DNA from 2 places in the Carnobacterium inhibens subsp. inhibens DSM 13024 genome. Region 1 is predicted to be linked to the other one. Evidence: riboswitches for the same ligand, from Rfam matches in the RefSeq annotation. Region 1 holds a riboswitch; the other holds the start of a gene.
The links. A riboswitch is a leader RNA that binds a small molecule or an ion and turns the genes downstream of it on or off. The one in region 1 is predicted to bind thiamine pyrophosphate.

Region 1 (15,821 bases):
AGATAACTCCACTACCTTCTCCAGCTGTTTCTAAACTGCCTTCTTCTTGCATGCTTTCATCGGTTTCAAATGCACCACCGAATCCATTACTTGATTGAGATTGCATATTTACAACTGAAACGACTGCATCTTCTACTTTGGCTACAGCTTCTGTAACGTCAGAAGTCACATCCACACTCACATTAGTTGTAACGACTTCACCGGTATCTTTATCAACCATACCTGTACTTGTATTGGTATTGATACCATCATCAGTAGCTGCCAAGTATCCTCCACCTAAAGCTGCTACAACTAAACCACCGACCAGCCCTCCAATAATGCCACTTTTCCATGAACTTTTTTTCTTGCTTTTTTCAGGAGAAGATTCAGTATTTGTTATTCTGCTATCTTTTTGATTTTTTAATGGTTGTTCTTCTTTTTCATGTAACGGCAAATTTGGTTGATCGTGTTTGTTCTCATCACTCATTGCATTCACCCCTCATAATAATTTCTCGTTTTCTTTGATATGTCTAGCATACTCATTACATTTGAATTTTATATGAAACTTCTTGGATATTTTTATTAAATTACTAATTAATTTTACCATTAATTCTTTATTACAGGTAATAATAGCCCCAATGACTAAATAAGCCTCTCTTAGACTTTAGCAAGAGAGGTTTATTTTTCTTATTTAAATAACAAATAATGAAGTAGGTTCAACAGGATCCGTATCAAAAACTATAAACTTATCTTCTACCCCTGTTTCTTTTTCCTTTAAAATATTTACAGCTGTCAAATGAGCCAGTTCTTTTAAATTATTATCTTTACTTAAATGACCTAGATAAACTCTTTTAGTAGCATCTCCTATAATTTCTGACAATGCTAATGCACCATCTTCGTTTGAAAGATGTCCTTTATCTCCCAAAATACGTTGTTTTAAATGCCATGGATAATTGCCCATCCGTAACATTTCAAGATCATGATTGCTCTCAAATAAATACGCATCTGCATTCGACACGATCCCTCTCATACGGTCACTAACATAACCTGTATCAGTCAACATCACAAAATTCTTATTATCTTTATGAAAACTATAAAATTGAGGAGCAACTGCATCATGCGAAACACCGAAGCTTTCTACATCTATGTCTCCAATAGTCATTGTTTTTCCCATTTCGAATAAATACTTTTGTTCTGTCTTAATCGTACCAATAATAGGTGACATAGCTTCCCAGGTTTCCGCATTTGCATAAACGTCTAAATGGTATTTTCGAGCCAACACACCAACTCCATGTACATGATCTCGGTGTTCATGTGTCACTAAGATTCCATCTAAGTCTGCTACATTTCGATTTATCTTTTTTAATAATTCAGTTATTTTTTTTCCGCTTAGTCCGCTATCGACTAATAATTTTTTCTTTTCGGATTCTATATAGGTTACATTTCCAGAACTTCCACTGGCAAGAATACTAACCTTTAAATCATTACTTTCATTGGATAACATTTAAAAATCCTCCTCTATCACCTTTATCATTTTACATCAAACTTATATAAATTCAAGTTTTCAAAACGTAAAAAAAGACCCAAAGAAAGGTGAATGACAAGACGTTGCTTGCTCCCTTTACTTTAAGTCTAACTATAAAAGTTAATTTTTCAGTTATTTTCATACTAGATTTAATTTGAACTTTCGCTTACTTCCGATTCTTGCACTTTGGATGTGTCAGACGTATTTGACCGAATAATACTGCCACTAAGAGCATCAACTCGTTTAAATTCTGTATTCCCACTATTGATGATCTGAATATACCACACAGGTGCATACATGCTTAATTTTTGTAAAGAAAGAGTTTTAGAGTAAGTTAATACTGGTTTTTTCACTGTAGCATTTGCTGGTATCTCATCATTTTGATACAAAATCTCAACAGCATTTTTATCTGTGATCAGAGTACGGCTTTCACCTTGAACTGTAACTGGCCCAGCATACGTTTGGTCATAAGAGATCACTTCTTTTTTATTATTTAAATGAAATATGATTTCTGACGTTCCATCTGCAATAGGAATATTATTTGCTATTTGAGCAAATGTTATTTGTTGGTTTGTAGCATTGTAGTTAAAATAACGGTATTCGGCACCAAATAACACTTGTTCACTCAATACAAATTCTGTTAACAATTCAATATCTTCCTTAGTTAGTTCCGTTTCTTCTGATAAAGCAAGCGGCTTAGAAAGCAAACTGCTATAAAGTGAGCCATCTTCTTCAATTACTCCAGAGTGATTACTTAATTGATCTACATTGTCTTCTAACAATGTATGAGTTTCAGCTTGAACATAAGGCACTTTATTTTCATTTTCTGAAAATTTCGGTAACTTAATATTCTCATTTTCCATTTCTTTAGAAAAATCAATTACTTGATTTGAGCTACTAGAGTAATAATTTTTATTCTTATCAATATAGGTAACAATCAAGAACGTATTTAAAAAGAGAAACGTAATAATGAAAATAATTTGAATTCGTTTAAAATCCATTTTATTGACCTCCTTCATTTAGAAGTAGGTTTTTAGCAAGTTCCCAAGTTCCATTAATTTTAATATACCAATTAGGTTCTAAATTGATTACACGGTCTGATTCCTTGTTATTAGTCCAAGTATAGCCAATTTTAATATCATCAATTTCTTCACTGTCATAGCCATACGCTTCTAAAGATTCTAAAATACTTACTCCACTTGGCAATGTCTTTTGTTCTTCTACATCCGAAATTGGCGTTTGAGCAATGACTAAAGGAACTTGTAATCGAGACAATCCATCTTCAACAACTGTGATGTGCGTTGTTCCATAATCAAAAAGCTCACTAAATACTGGTAGTCCTTCAATATAACGACGATAGATTACTTCTCTTGTTGAGTCATTATAATCAAAATAATGAACCGTTGAAGACCAATTTTCATATTGGATCAATTCATTGTAACTTTCTCTAAGTGTGTCTGTAATGGACAACTTATTTTCTGAATTCCGATTTCTATAATACGTTAAAATATCTGTGTTTTCATTGATTTGCAGTTCGCTCACATAATCATTATAACTAACAATATTTTCCGAGTTATCACTATCTTCTCTTACTTCTGAAGTATCATCAAATAATTGTTCAATGAACAATTGATTTGTTTGCCTTTCTACTAAGTAACTTAAGTAAGGCAATTCAACTTCATTTAGCGATGTATAGACTTGTTTTCCTTCGTCTAAAACAGCTGTCGCTGCATAATACTTCTCTTTTTCATCATTTAGTAACTCATTTACCTTCTTCTGATCAATTCCTTCTATTGTTTCGCTGTAAAATAATTTTGACTGCGTATTATAGAAATAAATTTGATCCACATCGTCTTCCGAAAAATATAGACGATTGAAGGAACGATCATAATATTCACCTGCAAGATTATCAAACACATCTGAAAAAATACCGAAAGAAATTTTTTGTGTAAAAACCATTTCAACCGCATTTGTTTGGTTTAATTTGTCTTGGTACTCTTCATTGCTTAATTCAACAGGTTCTTCTACAGAATGAATCTTCCAGTTGGCAAGCTCCTTAGTTAAAGAGCTCACAACGTCTGATTGAAAAAAAACATTTGTTTCGCCATAAGAATGGAGAACAATTTGAGTAGGTCCAAATACTTGCGGCAATTTTCGCGCAACAGATACTGATGATGTGGTCCCTTGATTAGTATTTATCTCTTCATTAAATTGACTAGGTCTAGTCCAAATAATAAAAGTTAAAAAGAGACTCAAACAAATGAGAGCACCCAGAACGATTTTTAAAAATAATTCTTTTTTCATTCCCAATCATCCTCCTCATACGGAAGATAAGGCAATGAAATATAAAAAGTAGTTCCTTTTCCTTCCGTGCTTTCTACCCAAATCTTACCTTTATGCTGTTGAACGACTTCTTTAGATATAGCCAGACCTAATCCAGTCCCGCCCATAGAACGAGCCCGAGCTTTATCTACTCTAAAGAAACGGTCAAAGACGTTTGTTAGATCTCGTTTTGGAATACCCAGACCTTCATCACTTATACTTAAAACGACACTATCATTCGTTTCAACCAATCCACACTTAATGGTTCCACCATCAGGAGAATATTTGATAGCATTATTCATAATATTATCTAACACTTGAATCATTTTATCCGCATCAACTTCTACCCATAGTTGTCTTTCTGTAAACTCTCTCTTAATAGAAAATGCCTTACTTTGTTTATCTGAAGATTGTATCATCATTTCAAAACGTTTAATGACATGATCAAACAATTCGTTTACATTAAGATATTCCAAATCTAAAACGGCTCTCCCAGAATCCATACGTGATAAGTCTAATAGATCTTTGATCATACGAATCATACGGTCTGTTTCTTCTTGTGTTACTTGTAAAAACTGAGGAGCTATCTCTGGATCTTTCCAAGCTCCATCCAATAAGGCTTCTAAATAACTTCTCATACTTGTCAAAGGCGTTCTCAATTCATGTGACACATTAGATACAAATTCTTTACGCTCATTTTCAATTTTTTCTTGCTTAGTCACATCATGTAACACACACACGATTCCACTAATAAAGCCCGTTTCTCTTTGTATCAATGTGAATTCACCACGTAAAGTGACAGGTACTTCATCAGTAGAAAAATCAAACTGCATTTCATCTTCATTTTCTAGTAATTTTCGCAAAGTATATTCTTGATCTATTTTTAATACCTTTAAAATAGAAACGCCTAAAGCCATTTCCTGGGAAATATTCAACATTTCCATTGCTTTATCATTAATAATGACGATGATTCCTCTACGGTCTGTTGCAATAACGCCATCAGTCATATGCGTTAACACACTATTTAAACGTCTACGTTCAGATTCAGTTGTTTCTTGAGCTTCTTCAACTTTAGTAGATAAATCATTGATCGCCATTGACAAAATACCCAACTCATCTTTACTGTAGACTTTTACTTGCCCAGAATAATCTCCATCAGCCATTTGAATAGTTTGTTGTGTCATTTCCGTAATTGGTTTGGTTATTGCCCGGGAAATAAATAGGGATAAAATAACCGTTAAGGCAACTGCTATTAATGAAGAATTAAGAAAAATAACCGTTATTTCACTTATTTGTTCATAAACACTCTCTATATTAGTCGTTAAAGCTACTACACCTAATATTTCATTTGATCCGTCACCTGATATAATAGGAGAAACCAACTTCCAGATTCGGTCATTGGTTGTTTGATCTTTGTATTGACTTGTAACTGTATTTCCTAATAGTAACGCTTGGTGGACATCATTATCATTGGTTTTACTGCCCACACTATTTTGTTGCGTACTGTCGCTTGTTCCTAATAAATAGTGTTGATCATCGATTACTTGAACTTCTAAGACTCCATTTCCCGAAAAGTCTTTAATCAAATTCCCTATTTCTTCACTATCTTCTGTTGTTTCATCATCGATCAGAATAGGTTGAATAGTGTTCTCTAGAAATCCTACTTGAAGTCTTTTTTCTTCTTGGAAATTAGTTACCAGCTGTGTTTCTAATTGCCTAACAAAATATGTTCCAATCAATTCCAATGCTACTAAAAGCAAAATGATAAAAACAAAGATGATTTTAAAATCAATTGATTGAAAAAAAGTAATTTTTTTCTTCATGAAACACTACTCCTGTTCAGGATTTCTTAAATAGTAGCCCACTCCACGTCTTGTGACAAGCCAAGTTGGATGACTTGGATTATCTTCTATTTTTTCTCTCAGTCTTCTAACCGTTACATCCACTGTTCTCACATCACCGAAATAATCATAACCCCATACCGTTTGCAATAAATGTTCTCTAGTCATCACTTGACCTAAATGCTTAGCTAAATAATGCAGCAATTCAAATTCACGGTGAGTTAATTCAATCGTTTCTCCTCTTTTAGAAACAATATATGCATCAGGATGAATCGTTAATGCACCAACTTCAATATCGTTTGTTTCTACTTCTTCAACGACAGGAGTTTTAGCATTGTCATGACGTCTTAAGTTTGCTTTAACACGCGCAGTAAGTTCTCTATTTGAAAAAGGTTTGGTCACATAATCATCAGCCCCAAGTTCTAATCCAAGAACTTTGTCGATTTCTGAATCTTTTGCTGTCACCATAATAATAGGCATGTCGTGACTTTTACGTACTTCGCGACAGACTTCTAGCCCGTCTTTTTTAGGAAGCATCAAATCTAAGATAATCAGATCAGGCAATACTTCCTCAACTTTTTCTAAAGCTTCTTCTCCATCATACGCAGTAAATACTTCATAACCTTCTTTTGTTAAATTAAATTTTACAATATCCGAAATTGGTTTTTCATCATCAACTACTAATATTTTTTTCAAAATAAAACCTCCTTGGACTTACTATTTTTTTAATGATTTTTTTAGTTTTTAATGGCTTTACTTTTTATAATTACTTATAGAATGATAAACTGTTCTACTTTCCATTATACCGAACATACAATAAGAGTGCAAAAACAAAATCAAGAGCTCATTCAGAGCTCTTGATTTTGAGTAAATATAATAACTGTTTAATAGCCTTCAATCGTCAACGCAATTGTTTTTCCAGCTTCGGCTTGTATCTCATTGTTCGGTTTAAAAACATAATGGTAATTCTCGTTTTCTCCATTTATCACAACAACAGGTATAAACAAACGGCATCCTCGACTTAAAAGGTACTCTCTATCAAATTTTACTAGAGGTTCACCTTGCTTTATCATCATGCCCTTTTTTAAGTTTGTTTCAAAACCTTCCCCGTTTAGCGTTACAGTATCCAAACCAACATGAACTAACACTTCTAAACCATCATCTGTTCGTATTTCGAATGCATGAGATGCACCCGCTACTTGAAATAACTTTCCGCTAATAGGCGCATAAACTACATCAGATGTTGGAATCATAGCAAAACCTTCTCCAATCATTTTTTCAGAAAATACCAAATCAGGCACTTCTTCTATAGGTATCATGCTACCATCTGTTACAGCAACCAATAGCGCTTTATTCTTCCCTGTTAGCTCGCTTTGTGTTTCTTGTTTTGAAGATAAGCTCATTCCATTAATCCTCCAATGTCTTACTCTTTTATTAACCACTACTGTCTTCTAGTTATTGTTTTATCTTTAATTGTAACGGATTCTTTTCATTTTGACCATCCCTTATAAAAAAAACCATCAATCAAAGGTGTTATTTATTCTTTTAACAACAAATAATTTTTCAATTTAAATTTTCTCATTAATGCGATTTCATTTTATTTGGATATTCCTATCTTTAATGGTATTCTATAGAAAATAAAGGTAAATTAATCGCTCACCAATTTAGATGAGTGTACGATTTGTCTACTTTCTTATTAAGTTAAACTGTTTTAAAATCTATCTTAATGAAAGGAGCGTAAAAGCTAAATGTCAGTCGAATTTATCATAGCAATTGGTGTTGTTGTCTTAGCCTTGGTTGCTTTAGTTATTGTAGGAATTCTCATCGGTAAAAAAGTTGGAAAACTAATGAAAGAAATTAATTCAACTCAAACCACTGTTCAAGATCATATCAATCATTTTACAAAAGAAGCAGATGCTATAACAAGTAAAATAGATCATATGACTACTAGAGTAGATGGTATGACCAAAGATATCGCTGTTAAACAATCTTATATTTCTAGCTTTACTCAGACAACAAGTGAATTTGGAGAATCGATCAATGACTTAAAACAAAATGGCACAAAAGTCGTTTCATCTCTTTTCTCTAGCTCACGTAGAAAAGTTACGGTTACTCCTCCTCGCATAACTAAAGTAGGAAAAACTGCTTTGAAGATGTATCAAACTAGAAAAAAGAGGACAAAAAAACGTTTTTCATTTAATTAACTAAACTAATTTAGAAAAGGGGAACTTTATTATGGCTAACAGTTTTACTAAAACTTTATTTGTAGGAGCTGCTGCTGCAGTTACTGCTTTATTATTCGCTCCTAAATCAGGAAAAGAATTACGTGAAGATATCAAAGCACAAGCATATGATTTAAAAGATCAAGCAATGGATCAAGTAAACAGTTTTGCTGAAGAAGTAAAACAAAGTTACAAAGAAGTTGAAGAAGAAATCAGCTACACTGATCCTGAATTAGCTTCTACTATTGAAGACATTGAAACAGATTTAAATCTTCACTCTGAACCTGTTGATACTTCAGAATTTAACGGAACTGTAGAAGTTCCTTCATCACCTACCGTTGAAGATTTAACTGATACCCCAGATCTATCTGTTGAAGATAGACGTGGACAATTATAGACTTAAATAGAACTCAAAGTAAAAATCCTTACTAAAATACCACTCTCCTAATACTTTAGGGGAGTGGTATTTGCTTTATCCTTATTTATATACTAATGCTAAATCAATCCTCTAAATAATTAGTTTATTTTTTTCTTTGACAGTAGATTCTTAACGGTTTGTCCAATATCTTCACTGTGGCAAATAACTGAAATAACAGACACACCGTCTGCGCCTGAAGAACGAACGGCATTAGCATTTTCTTCTGTAATTCCACCTATTCCTACAATTGGAAAGTTAGCAAATTGTTTTCGTATAGCTTTTAAAAAATACAACCCAGCAGGAGGCTTCGCATCTTTTTTAGATTGCGTTTTATATAGTGGACCAATTCCGACGTAATCTGCTCCGTTAAGTATCGCTTGTTCCATTTCTCTAGAATTGTGTACAGAAACACCCACTATTTTTCCTTTTGCTTTTTCACGAAATATAGGAAGCGCTAGATCTTCTTGGCCGATATGAAAACCATCCGCATTTAATTTAAATGCAAGCTCTACATCATCATTGACGATAAACGGTACTTGGTAAGCTTGACACATTTTTTGACAAGCACGAGCAAACTCTTCATACGCTTTACCTGTTAAAGACCCTTCACCCTTTTCACGTAATTGAAAACAAGTAATCCCTGCTTGTAAAGCTTCTTCAAGGGTTTCCAAAGGATCTTTTCTACAGTTCACTGTACCCATTATAAAATAAACGTTCAAAATATTACAGTTCATTTACTGCTACCTCACAGGTTCTTTTTTGATCGTTATAAGCAAAATGATTTGTTGGTCCATGACCATTTCCAATATGAAGAGGGGTAGAAATAGCTAGATGGATGAATTTTTTTGCTTCAATAATCGATTCATGTATGGACAGTCCTTTTGCAATATTTGCTGTAAGAGCTGCAGAAAATGTACAACCTGTCCCATGTGTATCTTTTGTTTGTATACGAGGGGTACTTATTGAAAAAGAATGCTGACGAGTGTATACTCTATCCGTTGCCTGTTCTCCATCTAAATGACCTCCTTTTATAATCACGCATTCAACCCCCATTTGAAGGATTTGCTGTGCAGCTTCTTCAATATCTTTAACATTTTTAATCCGTTTGCCTGTTAAAAGTTCTGCCTCAGGGATATTTGGTGTGCAAATTGTTGTATAAGGAAACAGCTTTTCGATTAACGTTTTTACTGCTTCATCTTGTAAAAGACTTGCTCCGCCTTTTGCAATCATCACTGGATCAACGATTAGTGGAATTTGGTATTGTTGTACGATTTTAGCCACAACTTCAATAATTTCAGCTGAAAATAACATTCCTGTTTTAATTGCTTTTACAGAAAAATCATCTAGTATTGTTTGTAATTGTTGCTGTACAAAAATTGGCGATACTTCAAAAATACCGTGTACTCCTAGTGTATTTTGATCAGTTAATGCTGTTATTGCTGTTGTTCCAAATACACCCAGTTCTTGAAATGTTTTTATATCCGCTTGAATTCCAGCACCGCCACCTGAATCTGATCCAGCTATTGTTAGTGCAGTCATCTCTCAACCTCCGATAATTTTTGTAATGTGTTCATAAATTGTAAAGCAAACGTACCCACTTCATTTGTACTTTGTTCAGCAGCTTGCTTGTAATCTTTTAACGTCGCTGCTAAACTTTGCATTGGATTCATACCGCTGCTCGCAAGCGACGCTGCACAGATAGCACTTAATAAACACCCAGTACCTGTGATGTGTGTCGCTATTTTCTTGCCTCCTGAAACATGAATTCCCTCATGCCCATCTGTTATAAAATCTGATTCACCCGTTACAATGACAAGGCACGTATACTGCAAAGCAACTCGTTTTGCGATTTTAGCAATATCTATTTCACCTGTGCCGCTATCTACACCTTTTGGTTGCCAAACCTCACCGGCAATTGCCGCTAGCTCACCTGCATTGCACCGAATTAAATCAAACTGAATTTTCTTCAGAAGGTGCTTAACCAATTGTTTGCGATAACTTGTAGAACCAACACCTACTGGATCCAACACAATAGGAATAGATAATTCATTTGCTTTTTTGCCTGCAAGCAGCATAGCTTCTGCTGTACGGTCATTCACTGTTCCAATGTTAATAAGCAATGCTTGAGAAATCGATACTATTTCAGATACCTCTTTAACTTCATCAGCCATAATAGGCGAAGCACCGACTGCAAGTAACCCATTCGCTGTGAAATTAGCAACTACGTAATTCGTCATGCAATGCACTAAAGGAGCTTTTTTTTTAATTTGTATTAACATATTTCATTCCTCTTTCCTCTACTTTTTTGTCTGCCATTTCTTTTCACCATTCTTCAAAAATCTAACTCTCAGTCCTCCTTTATTTTGGACGCAAGCAAAAAAAGCCTCTACAAAAAGCGTAGAGGCTAAAAAAAGTGTATGAAAAAAACACTAATCGCTCCCTACGTCAGTATTAACTAACAGGTTCAAAGGGTCAGGTTTTAACCTTCTCAACACAAGCGTGTCCCCCCGCAATTAAAAGTTTTACAAAAGAAAAGCTCCCCATAGAAATGGAGAGCTCAGTACGTATAATTTAACAGATATGTACCTAGTGCTCCCTACGTCAGTGTTAACTAACAGGTTCAAAGGGTCAGGTTTTACCTTCTCAACACAAATGTGTCCCCCTGCAAAACATTTAATTACTTATAAGCTTACTATATACAAACTATTTAATCAATTCTCTTAAGTAATTAGACATTAAGAGTACAAAAAAATAACTAATGAATAAACTTTTTCAGTCTATTCATTAGTTAGCAACAATTCGATCTTTTTCTTTTAATTTAATTATTCTTCTTTATTCACCCACACAGATACAGAACCAGCTTCTACAAGAAAATGACCATTACCTTCTTCATCAATCGTTATTTTATTTGTACAATTACCTAGATAATCTTCATAAACGCATCCGCTTTTGTCTTCTCCTACAAACATATCCTTAAAGCCAGCTTCACTATTTGAGATGACTACAGCACACCCTTTTGGATACTCTTCATTTCCTGATCGAGTCCAACCAATACAATTTCTGTGATCAAAATAATCTGTTTGATTTCCATAAGCATAATTCTTTTTAAGGTACAATAATTTATCGATTACTTCACGTTGAGGTTCAATCGGATCATCCCCTTTGATACCGTAATAATCACCGTAAAAGAGCACTGGATAGCCTTCTTGTCTTAGTAAGATAACTCCATAAGCTGCAGGCTTAAACCATGGCTCAATAAAGGATTCCAGCGATTGATTTGGTTGAGAATCATGATTATCTACAAAAGTTACAGCTTGCATGGGATTATTTTGGATTAACGTTTGATCAAATAATTGTGTCAAATCAAATTCGTTACCCATTTTTGAAGCTTGTTCTAATTGGTGATGCAATCCTACGTCAAATAGATCCATTTTATAGCCTTGGCTCTCTAAATAATTCTTTAAACTAGAGTAATTTTGGTCCCAATACTCTCCCACAATAAAAAATTGTTTGCCAAAATTAGATTCAATACTTTCGCGTAATTCATAAATAAAATTTTCGTTAATATGTTTGACAGCATCTAACCTAAAACCATCTACTCCAGTTTCTGCAATAAACCAATTAGCCCATTTTTTTGTTTCTTCAACAACTTCTGGATGACTATAATCAATATCAGCATACATGAGGTAATCGTAATTGCCATACTCGTTATCTACTGTTTCGTCATCGGCCCAGCCTTTATTTTGACCTTCAATACGATAAATAGCTTTTTTCTCGTTTTCTTGATTGTAATCCGTTCCTGAAAAATGGTACCAATGCCATTGGAAATCAGAGTATTTCCCTTTTCTACCTGGAAAAGTAAACTCTGTCCATCCTTCAATTTCATAGGGTTCACTGATTGTTTGATTGCGATCATCAGGATCCACTTCAATCGCTTTAAATCGTTCAACTCCATCTGCGCCTGCTTTATGATTTAAAACAACATCTGCATAAACTTGGATTTCGTATTTATGCAGCTCATCAATTGCTGCTATTAATTCTTCTTTTGTACCATACTTTGTGCGGATAGTACCTTTTTGATCAAACTCACCTAAATCGTATAAATCATATATTCCGTATCCATTGTCTTGTGTTCCTGTACCTTTAAAACATGGTGGAATCCATACACTGGTTATTCCAATTTCACTTAAATGTTTTGCATCTTCCTTTAAACGTTTCCAATGGTTACCATCATCTTCTATATACCACTCAAAATATTGCATCATTAGTCCATTTTTAAGCATGTTTTTACTTCCTTCCCCATTTACTTCATTCGTTTTTATTTAATCACTTTTTGTACATTTAAAATTCACTATAATTTTAGCAATCTTACCATTTTTTATTTGGAAAGAATAATAAAAAGGTTACCTTTTTTCATAAGACACTTTAATCGACAACTAATTCTGAAACAAGTATAGTGGTATTATCAAATAAAGGAGGGATTTAAATGAAAACATTGGATAGTATTGCGTTAGCATTGCTAATTGTAGGTGGTTTAAACTGGTTGTTGGTTGGACTCTTTGAATTTGATCTTGTTGCTACGCTTTTTGGAGGACAAACATCGCTATTATCAAAAATTGTTTATATCATCGTTGGCTTGTGTGCACTTTATTCCTTGAAGTTTTTCCCATTATTAACGTCAAATCGCAGAGACAGAGACTAATTCGCCTCTTGAAATTTAAACTAGCTACACAAAAAGGACTCAACATTAATTTGTTGAGTCCCTTTTTTTCTTTTCTATCCCAGAGCTACATCTAAGATCATCATGATTGTAAAACCAATCATCAACCACATAGATGCTAAATCTTTATTTCCATTTTCTTGTGAACCAGGTATAACTTCTTCAGCAACAACAAAGATCATAGCTCCTGCTGCAAAACTTAAAGCATATGGAAGCAATGGTTCCATTACTGTAACAGCTAATACCCCTACTATAGCCGCTATCGGTTCAACAGCTCCCGAAAGTTGACCATAGTAAAAACTTTTCGCTCTAGACATACCATCACGTCTTAAGGGCATAGCAACCGCAGTTCCTTCTGGAAAATTCTGGATTCCCATACCAATTGCTAAAGCAACAGCTCCAGCGATAGAGGCTTCTGGATTCCCAGTTGCAACGGATCCAAATGCAACACCTACTGCTAAACCCTCAGGTATATTATGCATCGTAATCGCTAAAACTAATAATGTACTGCGTTTTCTTTTTTGAGGATTCACCCCTTCAGCTTCTGCTGGAGGCATATTAGGATTTAAATGGGGCAAAACATTATCTGCACTCCATAAAAAAATTCCCCCTAGCATAAAACCAATTGCAGCAGGTATCCAAGCAGGTATCGGTCCGCTTTCAGCCATTGACAGAGCTGGCGATAATAGTGACCAAAAACTTGCCGCTATCATTACTCCTCCAGCAAAACCTAGCATTCCATCCATTAACTTTTGATTAACATTTTTGGTAGTGAATACTAAAGTGGCTCCTAAAGCAGTCATTCCCCAGGTAAAGAGCGTCGCAATTATCGTTTGTACAAGTGGGCTTAAAGAACTAAAAAATTCAACCAATTACTTCACTCCTCTTAATAGAATAGTAACTATCTTATTCTTCTATTTCAGTATAATAGTCTTTCCATTTTTTCACAAATACTTGAATACGGATTCAGCTAAAAAGAATAATTACTCGCTTTACTCTTTTCATTTTGATAGACGTTTCCATTGTTTACGCTTAGCCAAATAAGAAACGGACTAATCTATTTATATGAATGATAAAAATATTTTCATTTATTTTTTACATTACTCATCAATAAAATAGTACAAAAAAAATACCTTACTCAAATAAGGTATTTTACAAGTATTTATATATGGGCTGTGGGGGGTTCGAACCCTCGACCCGCTGATTAAGAGTCAGCTGCTCTACCAACTGAGCTAACAACCCTTTTTGTGAATTTCACTTACAAAATACATTTTACCACATTTTTTTGTTTTTATGCAGAAAAAATAAATTTTATTTAAAAAAATTAACCAAACAAACGTAACGATTTGCTTGGTTAATCGATTTTTTATTAAACTTGTGCCCAAACACTTTCTAATATGTTTGTTTGTTCACGGTCAGGTCCAACTGAGAAAGTTGAAATACGGACACCTACTAATTCAGAAATGCGGTGTACATAATTTCTTGCATTTTCAGGAAGCTCTGCTAAAGTACGGCATTCTGTAATATCTTCGCTCCAACCTGGTAGTTCTTCATAGATTGGTGTACATTCAGCTAGTTCTTTTAAACTTGCTGGGTAGTGTAAAATTTCTTCTCCATTACGTTCATAAGCAGTACAAATTTTAACCGTTTCTAATCCACTTAAAACGTCGATTGAGTTTAAAGAAAGATTAGTAATACCAGATACACGTTTTGAATGACGCATCACTACTGTATCAAACCAACCAATACGACGTGGACGACCTGTTGTTGTACCATATTCACGACCAATATCGCGAATTCGTTGCCCAACTTCGTCAAATAATTCAGTTGGGAATGGACCATCTCCCACACGTGAAGTATAAGCTTTACATACACCGACTACTTTATCAATTTTTGAAGGACCAACACCACTACCGATTGTCACTCCACCAGCCACTGGGTTAGAAGATGTAACGAAAGGATACGTACCTTGATCAATATCCAACATAACACCTTGAGCACCTTCAAATAATACGCGTTTGCCATCATCTAAAGCATCATTTAAGACAACTGAAGTATCACAAACATATTGTTTAAGCTCTTGACCGTATTGGTAATATTCTTCAAAAATATCTTCAAATTCAATTGCAGTAGAATCAAACATTTTTACAAAACTACGATTTTTTTCTTCTAAGTTAATACGTAAACGTTCTTCAAAAATCTCTTTATCTAATAAGTCAGCAATTCGGATTCCGACACGTGCTGCTTTGTCCATATAAGCTGGACCAATACCTTTGATTGTCGTTCCGATTTTTTGATCGCCTTTAGAATCTTCTTGTAATTGATCTAGTTGAATATGATAAGGCAAAATAACATGTGCACGATCAGATATACGTAGATTGTCAGTTGTTATGCCTCTTTCATGCAAGTAAGCTAACTCTTTAACAAGTGCTTTAGGATTTACAACAACACCATTTCCAATAACACTAATTTTATCTTTATAGAAAATACCTGATGGAATTAAGTGTAATTTGAAAGTTACACCATCAAATTGAATGGTGTGTCCAGCATTGTCGCCGCCTTGATAACGTGCAATGACTTCTGCATTTTCACTTAAAAAATCTGTAATCTTTCCTTTTCCTTCATCGCCCCATTGTGTACCAACTACTACTACTGAAGACATATGAACACCTCATTAATTTTTTTTTAACCCAAATACTTATTAATACTATCAGTAATATATGATTGTTTCAACCTAAAAACGAATATTTAATTTTTTTTTAACTAAAAAACACGAAATAAACGAACAATATTT
Region 2 (15,821 bases), 1.6 Mb from region 1:
GCCATTTCAGGTATTGATGCAGCGTTAGTAGTTGCTCCTTATTACAGCAAGCCTAATCAAGCAGGTCTATATGCTCACTTTGAAGCTGTAGCAAATAGTACAACATTACCCATTATTATCTATAATGTTCCAGGTCGTACGAGCGTTTCTATTGATCCTAAGACGACGATAAAACTCTCAGCTATTAAAAATATTATTGGAGTCAAAGAATGTTTAGGTCTAGACGCTGTGAGTGAAGAAATTGAGCAAACTTCGGATGACTTTTTAGTCTATACTGGTGAAGACGGCAACGCTTTTCCTGCAAAATGTATTGGAGCAACTGGAGTGATTTCAGTAGCAAGCCATGTTTTAGGAAACGATATGGTGAAAATGTACAACTGCTTAGAAGCCCTTCAAATGAGTGAAGCAGCAGAATTGCATCGTCAGTTAGTGCCAAAAATGAATAGTCTGTTTACAGTACCATCTCCTGCGCCAGTGAAATTTGCGTTAAATCATTTAGGCATTGAAGTTGGAGGCGTAAGATTGCCATTGGTAGCTTGCACAAAAGAAGAAGAAGAGTTTATTTTAACTACATTAAATTGGTAAATACAAAAAATAATGAATTGAAAGTAAAAGAGGTGAAGAAATGAGCACAATTAAAATTATTCCACTAGGTGGAGTTCGAGAAAATGGAAAAAATATGTATGCTGTTGAAGTTGATGAAGACATCTTTGTATTGGATTGTGGATTGATGTTTCCAGAAACAGAATTACTAGGAATCGACGTAGTCATTCCTGACTTTAGTTATTTAGAAGAAAATAGAAATCGTGTAACTGGAGTATTTCTAACACATGGTCATGAAGATGCAATAGGAGCATTGCCTTATTTCCTTCAAAAATTTGACGTTCCAGTATTTGGTACGGAGCTAACAATAGCTTTAGCAAAATTATTTGTTGAAAAAGATAGTCAAGTAAGTAAATTTGATGATTATCATATTATAGATGAAAATACTGAGATTGAATTTGGAGATGTGATTGCTAGTTTCTTTAGAACGAATCATACGATTCCTGATTCAGTTGGGATAGCGCTTAAGACAACTGAAGGAAGCGTCGTTTATACGGGTGATTTCAAATTTGACCAAAGTGCAAAACCAATGTATCAAAGTAACTTGTCACGTATTGCTGACATTGGAAAAGACAAAGTACTAGCTTTATTGAGTGATTCTAGCGAAGCTGAAAGCCCAGTAGAAAATATCAGTGATTTGAAAGTAGCAGAAGAAGTATTGGATACATTCCAAAATGCTACAGGACGTATCATCGTAGCTAGTGTTGCAAGCAACATTCTGCGTATCCAACAAGTCTTAGATGCTGCTCATAAATCTCATAAGAAGATTTTTATTACAGGAAGCAACCTTGAAGAAATTGTTCGAATTGCTATGGAATTGAATAAACTTCAATTGCCAAGTGAGGATTTAATTGTTCCAATAACAGAGATCGAAAAATACGAAGATAAAGAAATTGTTGTATTAGAAACGGGTGTTACTGGTGAACCAATTAAGACTCTAACGCGTATGGCTAAAGGAAAACACACTCAAGTAAATATTAAAGAGGGCGATTTAGTTTATATCGTAACCAGCCCTTCAACAGCAATGGAAGTAACAGTTGCTCAAGCAGAAAACTTGATTTACCGTGCAGGTGGAACTGTAAAACAAATTTCAGATAATTTAAAAGCATCAGGACATGCAACTCCTAATGATTTAAAATTAATGATCAATTTGATTAAACCTACTTACTTTATTCCTGTTCAAGGAGAATACCGAATGCTTTCTGCTCATGCAGAATTGGCACACGAAGTTGGGATGTCATACAAGAATATTTTTATTCCTGGAAAAGGCGATATTATGGAATACAAAAATGAACGTATGCATGTAGCAGGACAAGTAACAGCCGGAAACACAATGGTAGATGGTATTGGAATTGGCGATATTGGAAATATTGTGTTACGCGACCGTAAATTGCTATCTGAAGATGGAATCTTTGTAGCGGTCGTTACTATTAATCGCAGAAAAAGTAAAATCATCTCAGGACCTGAAGTTATGACGAGAGGGTTTGTATACGTTAAAGAAAATACAGATCTTATTAATCAAAGCAATGAGATTATCAGAAAAGTAGTAGAAGAAAATTTAAGTCGTAAAGAATTTGAATGGAGCCGTTTAAAACAAGAAATTAGAGACGCTTTAAACAAACATCTTTTTGAACAAACACGTAGACGTCCAGTAATTTTACCAATTATTATGGAAACTAGTTCACGTAATCGCAAAAATTAAATTAAAAGGGGCTTTTACTGACTTCTTAATTGAAGTTAGTAAAAGTTTTTTTAATTTAAATAAGCAAAAAAGAGCATTCACAAAAGTGAATGCTCTTTTTCTAACAGGGGATAGATAAGACTATTCTGTTACGCCTTCAGTCCATTCAGCAACGCGGTCAGGATTTTCTTCAATCCATGTTTCTGCTGCATCTTCAGGATCTTCTCCTTCAGAAATATCTAGCATAATGCTTTCCATTTCTTCTGTTGTCCAGTTAAATTGATCTAATATTTGATAAGCTTCTGGCATATCTTCTTCTAAACCTTCACGAGCCATAGTGTTGATCGTTTCTGCTTCACCAAATGAACCTTCAGGATCTTCAAGATATTTCAAGCCATAAGTGGCGAACATCCAGTGTGGAGACCAACCAGTAATAACAATTTCTTCTTCATTTTGAATAGCTTGACCTAATTCAACAGTCATTGCACCAGATGAAGAAGTCTCAAGTTCCCAATCACTTAAATTATCGTAATCTTCTAAGGCTGTTTCAGTTGCAGCAACAACACCAGCACCGGGTTCGATACCTGTGATGCTCATTTCAGCTTCATCAGTAAGGTCTGCGATAGAATCTACATCCATGTATTCAGGAACAACTAAACCAACTAATGCGCCTTCTAAGTTCGTTCCAAGGTTAACCATTTGGTCGCCATATTCTTCAAATTGAGAACCATGAGTGGCTGGCAGCCATGCAGCTACCATAGCGTCAGCGTCACCGCTTGCTACGGCTTGCCACATTACAGCGTTATCTAAAGGTGTTAATTTTACATTATAACCTAAATCTTCTAAAACTTTACCGATCACGTGAGTAGAAGCGACTTCAGTATCCCATTCTACATAAGCTAATTCAATTTCTTGTCCTTTACCAACAGATGTATCCTCTGTTGAAGATTTTTCTGTTGCACAACCTGCTGCAGCTAATGATAATCCTAAACCTGCTGTGAGGCCTAAATGTTTCCAGTTTAATTTTTTCATAACTAATCCATCTCCTTTTTTTTTTTAAAATAACATTCAATTATTTTTTATTTAATTTTTGTGTTAAACGATCAATGATAATCGCTAGAACAACTAAACCTAAACCAGATACAAAACCTGTACCGATTTGTGCACGTTGCAGAGAAGAAAGAACTTCTCTTCCAAGACCAGGAGCACCGATCATAGAAGCGATAACGACCATTGATAGAGCTAACATAACAGTTTGGTTGATACCAGCCATGATTGTTGACTTAGCTAATGGAAGTTCTACTTTGAATAACTTTTGAGCACCAGTGCTACCAAAAGATTCTGATGCTTCAACTAATTCAGCTGAGACTTGTCTGATTCCTAGATTTGTAAAACGAACAGTCGGTGGAATTGCAAAAATCAATGAGGCAAACACTCCTGGAACCATACCAATCCCAAAGAAGGCAACTGCGGGTATTAAATAAACAAAAGCCGGCATTGTTTGCATAAAATCCAGTATAGGAGCAATAATGGTATTCGCTATTTTACTTTTAGCCATTAAAATACCAAATGGAACTCCAATAACAATTGATAATAAACTAGCAACTAGAACGAGTGTTAAAGTGCTCATTAACTCTTCCCAAAGTCCTTGATTATAGATGAACCAAAGCCCAATGATTGAAAATGTTGCTAAGCCAAATTTCTTTTTTGAAGAGAAAAAGGCGATCACAGCAATAATCAAAATAAATAAAATGGGTGGAAGTAGTAATAAAGTATCTGTTACAAATTCCATAGCAATCTCAGAATATTTTTGTATAGGGTCAAACAAAAATGCAAAAGTATCTGTTATCCAACTTGTGAAACTTTCTATTGCATCAGCTACAGGTAATTCTGGAATAATATCTAATAAATTAAACATTTTGCAGCACCTCACTTTCTCCTGCAAGAGCGGCTATTACAGCACCTCTGACAATAATACCTACTAATTTTCCTTCATCCACAACTGCTACCGGAGTAGTTGAATCATGAATAACAGAGAAGATATCGTTCATGGAAGTTGTTCTTGTAACAGTTGGGATATCGACTTTAAGGATACTTTCAATTGTTTGAATATTTTTCTTACGTGCTTCCGAAGCATCTTCAGCTGTAATATAGCCTAAAAGATTGCGTTGGCTATCTACAACTAACATACTAGAGATTCCTTCACTGCGCATTTGTTCTAATGCAAAACGAGGACCATGGTTTTTAATATTTAATGTTTCAGGACGTTGCATGATGTTTTCAGCAGTTAATACTTTAGAGCGATCCACATCTTCAACGAATTTTTCCACGTAATCATTTGCAGGATGAGTCAATATTTCTTCAGGAGAACCAATTTGCACAATGGAACCATCTTTCATTAAAGCAATTTTGTCGCCGATTCTTAAAGCTTCATTTAAATCATGCGTAATAAAGATAATCGTTTTTTTAACATTTGCTTGAAGTTCAATTAATTCATCTTGCATTTCACGACGAATTAAAGGATCTAACGCAGAGAAAGCTTCATCCATTAATAAAATCTCAGGATCATTCGCTAAAGCACGTGCAAGACCAACTCGTTGTTGCATTCCACCTGATAATTGACTAGGATATTGATCTTTATAATCGCCTAATCCAGCGTTTTCTAAAGCTTTTTGAGCTTTTTGTTGTCTCACAGCTTTATCAACACCTTGAATTTCTAATCCATATTCAGTGTTTTCTAAAATCGTACGGTGAGGGAAGAGACCAAAGTTTTGGAAAACCATACTTAATTTTTCTCTTCTGACTTGGCGCAAGGCTTTTTTATCCATAGTAGATAAATTTTTATCATCGATGTAAATATTTCCTTTAGTAGGATCGATTAAACGATTAAACATGCGGACAAGAGTAGACTTTCCACTACCTGATAATCCCATGATGACAAAAATCTCACCTTCTTCAACTGTAAAGCTAACGTTGTTTACTCCTACAGTGGCCCCAGTTTCTTTAAAGATTTCTTGCTTAGATTTTTGTTGGTTTAACAACTCTAAGGCTTGTGTTGTTCTTTTACCAAAAACTTTTGTAACATTTTCAATAGTTATTTTTGACAAAAATAACATCCCCTTCCTTTTTTTATTTATGAATGTCAACTAGTGAATCAAAATGAATAAAGTACAATCTGATAAGGATAGAATCAAAACATAAATTGTTATAGAAACCATTCGTAAAATGGCTGATTTCTTTGAAAAATGTTTAAGAAAAATCGACATCTATTCATTAAAAAAAAACTTTTAAAATGAAGCACAATAATCAGTGTAACATGAATAAAAAAAAATGAAAAACAAAACCATTTTCAAAAATAAGCTTTAATACCGTTGTTTTACCTTGACGACAGACCTGAGAGGGGGAATAAAAAAAATAAAAAAAGTTTTTAAAAGCGTTTTCTTTTTAGGTTTCTTGTAAAAAAAGATAAAAAATAAGATATAAAAATTGACATATAACTTGTGGTTTTTTAGTGGGATTGATAGACTTATTTTGAAGTGCTGGAAGAGTACAAATGAGGTGGAAAAAATGTTAACAGATTTACAAAAAAAAATTATTGAACATACAGAAGACTATGTATATAAATTATTAAAAGATGATGCTAGCGGTCATGATTGGTGGCATATTCATCGAGTCAGAAATTTAGCAAAAAGTATTGCAAAACAAGAACGTAAAGAAATAAATTTCTTTATTTGCGAGATGGCGGCTCTTTTACATGATGTGGCTGATGAAAAAATGAATAAAACAGAAGCTGATGGGGAGAAGAAAGTTAGAAGTTGGCTTTCAACTCATCCTATAACTGAAGAAGAAACAGAACAAATAATGGATATCATTCTTCACATGTCATACAAAGGTGGGACAAATAAAACTAAATTGACTTCAATAGAAGGAAAAATTATTCAAGATGCAGATAGATTGGATGCAATAGGAGCAATTGGGATCGCTAGAACAATGGCCTATTCAGGTTCAAAAAATCGATTGATACATGATCCGGAAAAAAAACCACGTGAACATCTTACTATTGAAGATTATCGTTCTGGAGAAGATACAGCTATTATGCATTTTTATGAAAAATTGTTAAAACTAAGGGAAGAAATGAATACAACTCCTGGGAAAAAGTTAGCAGAACAAAGACATGCTTTTATGGAACACTATTTATCAGAATTTTATGCTGAATGGGATGGGGACAGGTAAGGTAGGCTTATAAAGAGGTTTAATACAATAAATCAGTGGAGGTTAGTGTATGAATAGGATGGAAAATATTATACTAAGAGAAGCAACAGTAGGCGATGTTTCTATGATAGAAGATTATATAATAGAAAAAAATCCTTACACAGTGATGCCTATGGTCGGTATGACTGAAAGTTTACATGAAAATGAAAAATACCCTATCTTGATCTTAGACCAAGATACGATGGTAGGTTTCTTTATCCTTCAAACAGGAAATTCGGTATTAAACTATGTCTCAAATCCCAATGCTATTCTTTTAAAAGCCCATTCGGTCGATAAACGGTATCAAAAGCAAGGATACGGAAAAGCTTCAATGGAAAAACTACCGGAGTATATAAAAGAGCGGTTTTCTTCTATTAATGAAATTGTTTTGTTGATTGATTACGATAACATCAGTGGACAAATGATGTATTTAAAATCAGGATTCAAAGATACTAAAAAGAAAGTAAAGGAAGCAGATGGGTATAAGTTTGTTTACTCAAAAATACTTGAGGGCAGTCTAGTTTAATCTGCTTAATAGTTGAATCATCAAATCGTATATTGACAAAAAATCAGTATAATTGTACTATATTATATGGAAGTAAAATTGAATGAACAACCATCACAAAGGGGTGCTGTAAAAAGCTGAGATTGAATCAATAGATTCTAACCCTTGGAACCTGTTCGTTAGTACGAGCGTAGGGATTGTGACGGGGACGAAATAATAGTGTTAAAATGATTATTCGGACTCCTCCTTTGATGTGTGGCACTGTTCAACACATGAAGGAGGAGTTTTTTTTGAGTAGTATGAGGTTACGTGTTTGGATAGAAGGGACGATAGTTGCCGCTTTAGCAATTGTGTTATCTTTGATTCCAACCAATATTGGAACAGGATTTACAATTTCGTTAGGGATGATTCCGTTAACGTTGTTTGCATTTAGGTATGGTTTTATAGCAGCGTCTGCATCAGGATTTTTATGGGGAGTATTGCATTTCTTAGTTGGAAACGCTAGTATATTGCATCCATTACAAGGATTTATAGAATATTTTGTTGCTTTTGCTTTTGTTGGTTTTGCAGGTCTGGTAAGCAGACCTATCCAACGATCTTTTAAAGAAAATAAAAAACTAAAGCAATATCAATTAATTGTCTTTGGAACGATATTAGGAACAGTAGCTCGTTTCTTCTGGCACTTTATTGCAGGGTATTATTTTTGGGGAAGTTATGCTCCAGAAGGAATGAATCCTATTTGGTATTCATTTATTGCGAACGGTGGAAGTGCACTCGTTACTGGAATAGTAACAAGCGTTGTATTAATCATCATAGCTAAAACGACTCCAATGTTGTTTTTACCAAAAAGTAAACATTAACCATTTTTTTTAAGGATAAATAAGTGAGAGATTGTGGCAGCTGCCCAATCTCTTTTTTGGTAATGAATTCCTGCAGTTCGCTAGTTTGTAGTAGCTAAAAAATTAGGGAAGTAGTAAGATTGACTAATAATAAAGTTGGAGAGGAATACGTCGATGCAGATTATCACATACATACTTTTGGGTTTTTTCTTTTTAAATATCGTTTTTGCTGTCATTACGGTTTTTCGTGAGAAACGAGATATTGCTGCTACTTGGGCATGGTTGCTTGTGTTGATTCTTTTACCAGGAATTGGATTCATTTTTTATTTGTTTATTGGGAAAAAATTGACCCGTGAAAAGATATTTGATATCAAGTCTCAAGAAAATATAGGAATGCCAGAGCTCGTACAAGCTCAAAAAGAAATGTTAGCAGAGGATGAAAATTTATTATCTGCTAAACAAGCTACTGAAAACGCAAAAGAAATGGCAAGTTTATTTTTAGAAAGTGACGAATCAATTTTAACTAAAGGAAATAAAATTGAATTGTTCACTGATGGAGCACAGAAATTTAATTCTTTAATAGAAGATATTTCTAAAGCGGAGCATCACATTCATATGATCTATTATATTATCCATAACGATAAAATAGGGAAACGTGTTCTTAAAGTCTTAGAAGAACGTGCAGCTGCTGGAGTTGATGTTTTAGTTATTTATGATGCTTTAGGTTCTCGATCGTTAAAGCCTAATTTTTTTAAAAAATTAAAAAAATTAGGTGGCAAAGCTGAACCTTTCTTTGGTTCAAAATTTCCATTGATTAATTTACGTTTTAACTACCGCAATCACCGTAAAATTGTGATTATTGATGGGAAAATTGGGTATACTGGCGGTTTCAACGTTGGAGATGAGTATTTAGGCGAGTATAAGAAATTTGGCTATTGGAGAGATACCCATTTAAAAATTCAAGGAAATGCTGTCCTAGCATTACAAAGTCGATTTTTAATGGATTGGAATGCAGCAGTTCCTAAACATAAATTGGAATATGAAGAAAATTTCTTCCCTTTAATTGATAAAAAAGGGCATACGAACGTACAAGTCGTTTCGAGTGGCCCAGATTCAGATCTTGAGCAAATCAAAAAGGGTTATATTAAGATGATCAGTATGGCTAAAGAGTCTGTTTTTATTCAAACGCCTTATTTTGTTCCAGATGATTCAGTATTGGAATCTATTCAAATTGCTATAATGTCTGGGATTGATGTTAAAATCATGATACCGAATAAACCAGATCATCCATTTATTTATCGGGCTACCATGTATTATGCTGAAGCTATGGCAGCAGTTGGTGCAGAAGTATATATTTACGATAATGGATTTTTACATGCAAAAACAGTAGTTGTGGATGGAGATATCTGTTCGATTGGGACAGCTAATTTTGATATCCGTAGTTTTAAATTAAATTTTGAAGTAAATGTTTTTATCTATGATGCTAAGATTGCTCAGCAACAGCAAAATTTCTTTTATGAAGATATGAAGAAAAGCTATCTACTGACAAAAGAAATCATTGATAATAAATCTAAATGGATGAAATTTAAACAAACTTTTTCTAGATTATTTTCTCCAATTCTATAAACTCATAAGCTAGCTAAAGAAAGATTTTGGAATACTAATTCCAAAATCTTTTTTTATGAGAAAAAATTAATCAAAAATCGTCAAATTTGATTAGAGTTAGTATGTTTGAGATAATAGTTTTGCATATGGTCAAAAAATAGAAAGAATATATAAAGAGGTGAGTGTATTGATAGAATTTAAAGATGTTTCAAAAGTATATAAAGGTGGGAAAAAAGCAGTCGACGCTATTAACCTTACATTTAATGATGGAGAATTTATTGTGTTTATCGGTACAAGTGGAAGTGGGAAAACGACTTCTATGCGAATGATCAATCGTATGATTGAGCCGACATCAGGACAAATTTTAATTAATGGGGAAGATATTATGAAAAAAGACCCTGTTCAATTAAGACGTAAAATCGGTTATGTTATCCAACAAATTGGGTTAATGCCTCATATGACAATTTATGACAATATTGTCATGGTTCCTAAATTATTAAAGTGGTCTGAAGATAAACAACGAGAATCAGCTGAACGACTACTTGAAAAAGTAGATTTACCAAAAGACTTTTTGGAACGTTACCCAGCAGAACTTTCTGGTGGACAGCAACAAAGAATTGGTGTTATTCGTGCTTTGGCTGCGAACCAAGATGTTATATTAATGGATGAACCTTTTGGAGCACTAGATCCTATTACTAGAGATGCTTTACAAGAATTAGTGAAAGAATTACAAGAAGAGATGGGAAAAACGTTTATTTTTGTTACCCATGACATGGATGAAGCTTTAAAGCTGGCTGACCGCATTGTGATTATGCAAAATGGTCGTGTCGTTCAATTTGATACGCCGGATAATATACTAGCTGAACCGGCTAATCAGTTTGTTGAAGATTTTATCGGTGAGGACCGATTGATTCAAGCAAGACCAAATATTCAAACGGTAGACCAAGTTATGATAAAAAATCCTATCTCTGTAACTCCTGGAAAATCTCTTTCAGAAGCGATTCGTTTGATGAGAGATAAACGAGTCGACTCCCTATTTGTCACGGATGACTCTGGTGTCTTAAAGGGATATGTTGATATAGAAAGAATCGATCGTAATCGTAAACGGGCTACAAGTGTAGGAGATATTATGATGGATAAAGTTTATTTTGTTCGAGAAGGTACTCTTTTAAGAGATACTGTTCAAAGAATTTTAAAACGTGGATTTAAAAATATCCCAGTCGTGGATAATAAAGATCGGTTGATTGGTTTAGTCACTCGTACGTCACTCGTAGATGTGGTTTACGATACAATATGGGGTGAGGAAGAAGATATTACAAGTGGAAATGTTTTTGAAACGACCACTCCTAACGAGAGTAATGAATAGAGGAGGAAAAAATAATGGCTGAATTTTTTGCAACAAATGGCTCTGATTTACTCCTGAAAACGTGGGAACATTTCTACATTTCAGCATTTGCTTTGGCGTTAGGTGTTATTGTGGCTGTCCCTTTAGGAGTATTATTAACAAGATTTGAAAAAAGTGCTAAGTTTATTATCGGCTTAGCAACAATTTTACAAACTGTCCCTTCTTTAGCACTACTAGCTTTAATGATTCCTCTATTTGGAATTGGAAAGGTGCCTGCAATCGTTGCATTATTTATCTATTCTTTATTACCTATTTTAAGAAACACTTATATAGGAATGAATGGAGTAGATACTAATTTAAGGGACGCAGGTAAAGGAATGGGAATGACCAGTCTACAGTTGATAAAAAATGTCGAATTACCTCAAGCCGCACCGGTTATTATGGCAGGAATTCGCTTGTCAGGTGTTTACGTTATCTCATGGGCTGCATTAGCTTCTTATATTGGTGCTGGGGGATTAGGTGATTTTATCTTTAATGGATTAAATCTTTTTATTCCTAGTTTGATTATTGGCGGAACCATACCTGTAACCATTCTTGCATTATTGACAGATTTTGTACTAGGAAAATTAGAAAAAAAAGTAACGCCTAGAACTGTGCAAGGAAATGAATAGGAGGGCTTCAACGATGAAGAAAATTCAAAAAATTGCTGCCCTTTTTATGGCAGCGATAGTATTAAGCAGTTGTTCGTTACCTGGGTTAGGTAGTGGATTTAATGAAGAGGGAATCACAATAACGGGTGGTTCTACTACAGAACAACAAATTATAGGTTATATTGTTGAAGGTATGGTTGAGCATTACATTGATATAGATGCTCAGATTGTAAATAATTTAGGATCATCTTCTTTAAATCATCAAGCTTTGGTTGGTGGAGATGCTAATGTAGCCGCAATTAAATATACAGGAACTTCTTTAACAGGTGAATTAGGAAGAGATCCGATCACTGATCCTGAAAAAGCATTAGAACTTGTTGTGGATGGATTTGCTGCTGAATTCAATCAAAAATGGTTTCCAACTTATGGTTTTGCAAACACGTACGCTTTTATGGTGACACAAGAACTTGCAGATCAATATAATTTAGTTACCATTAGTGATTTGGAGGACGTAGCGGGTGAATTAAATGCTGGAGTAGACTCATCTTGGATCCAGCGTGAAGGAGACGGGTATGCTGCATTTCTAGATACTTATGGCTTTGATTTTAACCGTGTTTATCCTATGCAAATCGGATTAGTTTATAATGCATTACAAGCTGGAGAAATGGATGTTGTGCTAGGTTATTCAACAGATGGACGTATTAAAAGTTATGACTTAGTTGTGTTGGAAGATGATAAACAATTATTCCCTCCATATGACGCTAGTCCAGTTGCAACTTTTGAAGTATTAGAAGCCTATCCTGAATTAAATGAAGTATTATCAAAATTACAAAATTCTATAACGGATGAAAAAATGCAAGAATTAAATTATATTTCAGATAACAATTTAATTGAACCTAAAGTTGTAGCAGACGACTTTTTGAAAGAAAACAATTATTTTGAATCAGTTGAGGTAAACGAAGGAGGAGGCGAATAATAATGATGGCACAAATGAATTTATGGGAACAATTAATTTATTATTTTTCAGAAAATGGTCTTTATATTTGGAGCCAATTTTTTCGTCACTTCTTAATTTCGATTTATGGTGTGATTTTTGCAGGGATTATTGGAATTCCAATTGGTTTCTGGATTTCTCGACATGGAAAGTTAGCTGACTGGGTCGTTGGAGCAGCTAACGTCATTCAAACGGTCCCTTCGTTAGCCATGTTGTCTATCTTGATGTTAGGGTTGGGATTAGGTGTAAATACCGTTATTACAACAGTATTTTTATACTCATTACTCCCTATTATTAAAAATACGTACGCAGGAGTTCGAAGTGTGGACAAAAATATTTTGGATTCAGGTAAAGGTATGGGTATGACAAGATGGCAGCTAACCTATATGGTTGAACTTCCTTTAGCTTTATCGATCATTATGGCCGGAATTCGTAATGCTATGGTAGTCGGGATTGGTGTAACTGCAATCGGAACGTTTATTGGAGCCGGTGGTTTAGGTGATATTATTACTCGGGGCGTAAATGTAACCGATGGTGGAGCAATCATCCTCGCAGGTGCAATTCCAACTGCTTTAATGGCAGTTATCAGTGACCTCTTCTTAGGTTGGATCGAGAAAAAACTGAATCCAACAAAAAGTAAAAAATTACTATCTTAGAAATAAATGTTTATCATTAAACTAAGCAATACAAATACAAAAAGACTCTCCTTTTAGATTCATTAGATAACTGGTATCTAATAATTATATGGAGGGTCTTTTTATTTATAGGAATTAGTGAAGTGAAGGAAAATGTTAAAGTGAGGGAAAGGATTCAATTAGGATAAACGGATATGTCTTATATTGTTGGGATTAATTAAGTAAGTCATATGAGTAATTGTATTTTCTAGAATGATTTGAGGCTTCTTAAAAGGTGCATATCTAATATAACCAGTAACTTCTGCTGAAAAAGAAGATTCTGCCAAATGATTCAACTGTACGATTATTTTTCTCTTTTTAGTAAAGGCTTGGTTTAAGAAAAAAGTAATTTGTTCTTTAGGCATTTGTGTTAAAATCTCTAGTTCACTAGCGGCGTCAGTTAAAAAGAATTTTTTTTGCAGAAAAGAAAAGGGATGAACTTGTTCTTCTAAAGTATTTTTTTTCATCTATATTCCTCCGAACGTTTGTTTGATATTTATATTATACGAACAAACGTTCAACAAAGCAAGCTGTTTAAATTAATTTTTAAAAAGTTTCTATTTTTCTGAAAAAATGGCATAATAAGTGAGTGAACTGAAAGATTTAGTAAAAAAAGGGGTTTTAATAATGGATTATAAAATTATTGCAGATTCTTGTTGTGATTTGCCACTAGATTTTATAAAAGAAAATGATATAGAAATTATAAATTTAATTATCAATCTTGAAGGAAAAGATTATATAGACGACATGGGTGAAACATTTGACCGTGATGCCTTCTTTGAAGCTTTAAAGAATGGCGCAATGGCCACTAGTTCACAAATCAACATTGGTAAATTTATTGAAGTATTCAAAATGTATGTTGAGAAAGGTCAACCAGCTGTATTTTTAGGTTTATCTTCTGCATTAAGCGGTTCTTATAATAATGCTGTAACAGCAGTAGAAATGTTGAAAGAAGAATATGATGAAGTAAATATTACAGTAGTTGACTCTAAAGCGGCTTGTCTTGGTGAAGGCTTATTGATATATGAAGCTGTAAATCGAAAAAATGCAGGACAATCTTTAGAAGAAGTCGTGAGCTGGTTAGAAGAATATAAAATGAAACTTCATTCCTGGGTAACCGTAGATGATATTAGACATCTTGAGCGTAGTGGAAGAATCTCTTCAGTCTCTGCAACCCTTGGCAGTGTTTTAAATGTAAAACCTATCATAGTGATGAATGAAAAAGGTGGTTTAGTACCGAGTGCTAAAGTCAGAGGTAGAAAAAAATCGCTGCATTATTTAGTTAATAAAACAGTTGAAGGTATAGTAGATCCTGAAGACCAAACTCTTTTTATTGGACATGTCGGTGTTCAACAAGAAGCTGAATGGATCAAAAAGGAAATTGAATCTAAAATCAATGTTAAAGATATACAAGTATATCCTTATGGACCTACCATTGCTTCACATACAGGATTTGGCTCTATTGCATTATTCTCATTTGGTGAGGTAAGAAAATAAGCGGTGTTTCTAATTTAATAATGTCTTAATAAGTAAGATAAAATGTCGATATACTAATGAAAGTAATCATTTACTTTTTTATTCATCTAAGTATTTTCTGAGATTTATTTATCTAAAAATGAGACTAAACGTATAGAGGTTTTTTGTTAAAAAAACGCTTTATACGTTGATTTTTAGGTATTTATGATTTGACATATACAGAATGCTATGTTAAATTATGCTTAGTTGAATAAAAATAATGGTTGGGCATTTGCTTTCAAGGATGAATTCTTCAAGGGGTGAGAAGAATGATTCTTAAGTGATGTCTTTTTTTGTATTTTAAGGAGGTGTATGAATGAGTTTAGAAGCAATTGAATACGTTAAAGAAGCAGAAGAAAGAGCCCGACAAATTGAAGTTAATGGAGAAAAAAAGATTCAAGAAATTAGTCAGTCTGTTAACGAAGAAATTAAAAAAAGTAATCAAAATATGCAACAGGAATTAGACAATTATGAAGCAAACCAACAAGTCTTGTTTCGTGATCGTTTAGCAATAGAAAAACAAGCTGTTGATCAAGAATTGTCTCTTGAAGTTGAATCAATACTTGAATCTGTAGAGGTTAAACAAAATAGTGTTGTTAATCATATTGTAAAGGAGGTAAGTACTCACTATGGCAATAGCTAAGATGAAACAAATGACACTTCTAGCTGAGCAAGAAAAAAAGGATTCTCTATTAAAAGCTGTACAAGAATTACAAAAGCTTGAAATGGTTGAATTGTCTACATTAGAAGACTCTGAATTTCTTGATTACTATTCAACGGATACAGCACCTCAAAAACGTGTTGAATATGAAGAAAAATTAAAAGAAATCCAAGCAACTCTAAATTTCTTGAATCAACATATTTCTCAACCAGGTATGATTGCTAAGTTGAGAAAAGGTCGCGAAGAGTATACTCTCGAAGAACTTGAAAATCATGTCTTTCATTCTGATCTTGACCACACTATTGTTGAGTTAGGAAAAATAGAAAAAAGACTGGTTGAATTAGATCAGATGAAAAAAAATCTTGGAGAAAAAGAAGAATTTCTTCGGAAATGGCAAAATATGACCTTTAATCCTAACGATTTAAAAACATTTCAATTAATGTCTGGAACAGTTGGAAGTATAGCTTCTGGTAACGTAGAGAACTTTGAAAAAGAAGT

Region 2: it holds a riboswitch for thiamine pyrophosphate, as region 1 does, so the genes downstream of both, thiT (energy-coupled thiamine transporter ThiT) here and thiM (hydroxyethylthiazole kinase) in region 1, are expected to answer to the same signal.

What each region holds. Positions count from the first base shown of each region.
Region 1 covers NZ_JQIV01000006.1:1,759,957-1,775,777, reverse strand. Annotated here, with positions in the region: gene BR65_RS09720 (S1C family serine protease) at 1-466, opposite strand, end outside; gene BR65_RS09715 (MBL fold metallo-hydrolase) at 671-1,483, opposite strand; gene BR65_RS09710 (two-component system regulatory protein YycI) at 1,654-2,505, opposite strand; gene BR65_RS09705 (YycH family regulatory protein) at 2,507-3,808, opposite strand; gene walK (cell wall metabolism sensor histidine kinase WalK) at 3,805-5,649, opposite strand; gene yycF (response regulator YycF) at 5,656-6,363, opposite strand; gene BR65_RS09690 (PTS sugar transporter subunit IIA) at 6,552-7,070, opposite strand; gene BR65_RS09685 (DUF948 domain-containing protein) at 7,416-7,871, shown strand; gene BR65_RS09680 (YtxH domain-containing protein) at 7,903-8,286, shown strand; gene thiE (thiamine phosphate synthase) at 8,406-9,041, opposite strand; gene thiD (bifunctional hydroxymethylpyrimidine kinase/phosphomethylpyrimidine kinase) at 9,031-9,846, opposite strand; gene thiM (hydroxyethylthiazole kinase) at 9,843-10,586, opposite strand; TPP riboswitch at 10,728-10,826, opposite strand; TPP riboswitch at 10,884-10,981, opposite strand; gene BR65_RS09660 (alpha-amylase) at 11,130-12,590, opposite strand; gene BR65_RS09655 (DUF378 domain-containing protein) at 12,794-13,009, shown strand; gene BR65_RS09650 (ZIP family metal transporter) at 13,084-13,899, opposite strand; tRNA gene BR65_RS09645 (tRNA-Lys) at 14,197-14,269, opposite strand; gene BR65_RS09640 (adenylosuccinate synthase) at 14,397-15,689, opposite strand.
Region 2 covers NZ_JQIV01000006.1:174,136-189,956, forward strand. Annotated here, with positions in the region: gene dapA (4-hydroxy-tetrahydrodipicolinate synthase) at 1-585, shown strand, start outside; gene BR65_RS02025 (ribonuclease J) at 626-2,305, shown strand; partial or broken gene BR65_RS14065 (ABC transporter permease/substrate binding protein) at 2,426-4,202, opposite strand; gene BR65_RS02040 (quaternary amine ABC transporter ATP-binding protein) at 4,195-5,391, opposite strand; gene BR65_RS02045 (HD domain-containing protein) at 5,852-6,517, shown strand; gene BR65_RS02050 (GNAT family N-acetyltransferase) at 6,567-7,061, shown strand; TPP riboswitch at 7,151-7,254, shown strand; gene thiT (energy-coupled thiamine transporter ThiT) at 7,331-7,900, shown strand; gene cls (cardiolipin synthase) at 8,054-9,505, shown strand; gene BR65_RS02065 (betaine/proline/choline family ABC transporter ATP-binding protein) at 9,663-10,850, shown strand; gene BR65_RS02070 (ABC transporter permease) at 10,865-11,500, shown strand; gene BR65_RS02075 (osmoprotectant ABC transporter substrate-binding protein) at 11,514-12,455, shown strand; gene BR65_RS02080 (ABC transporter permease) at 12,461-13,129, shown strand; gene BR65_RS02085 (hypothetical protein) at 13,288-13,614, opposite strand; gene BR65_RS02090 (DegV family protein) at 13,775-14,644, shown strand; sodium ion sensor (DUF1646 type) at 14,885-14,932, shown strand; gene BR65_RS02095 (hypothetical protein) at 14,979-15,305, shown strand; gene BR65_RS02100 (V-type ATP synthase subunit I) at 15,292-15,821, shown strand, end outside.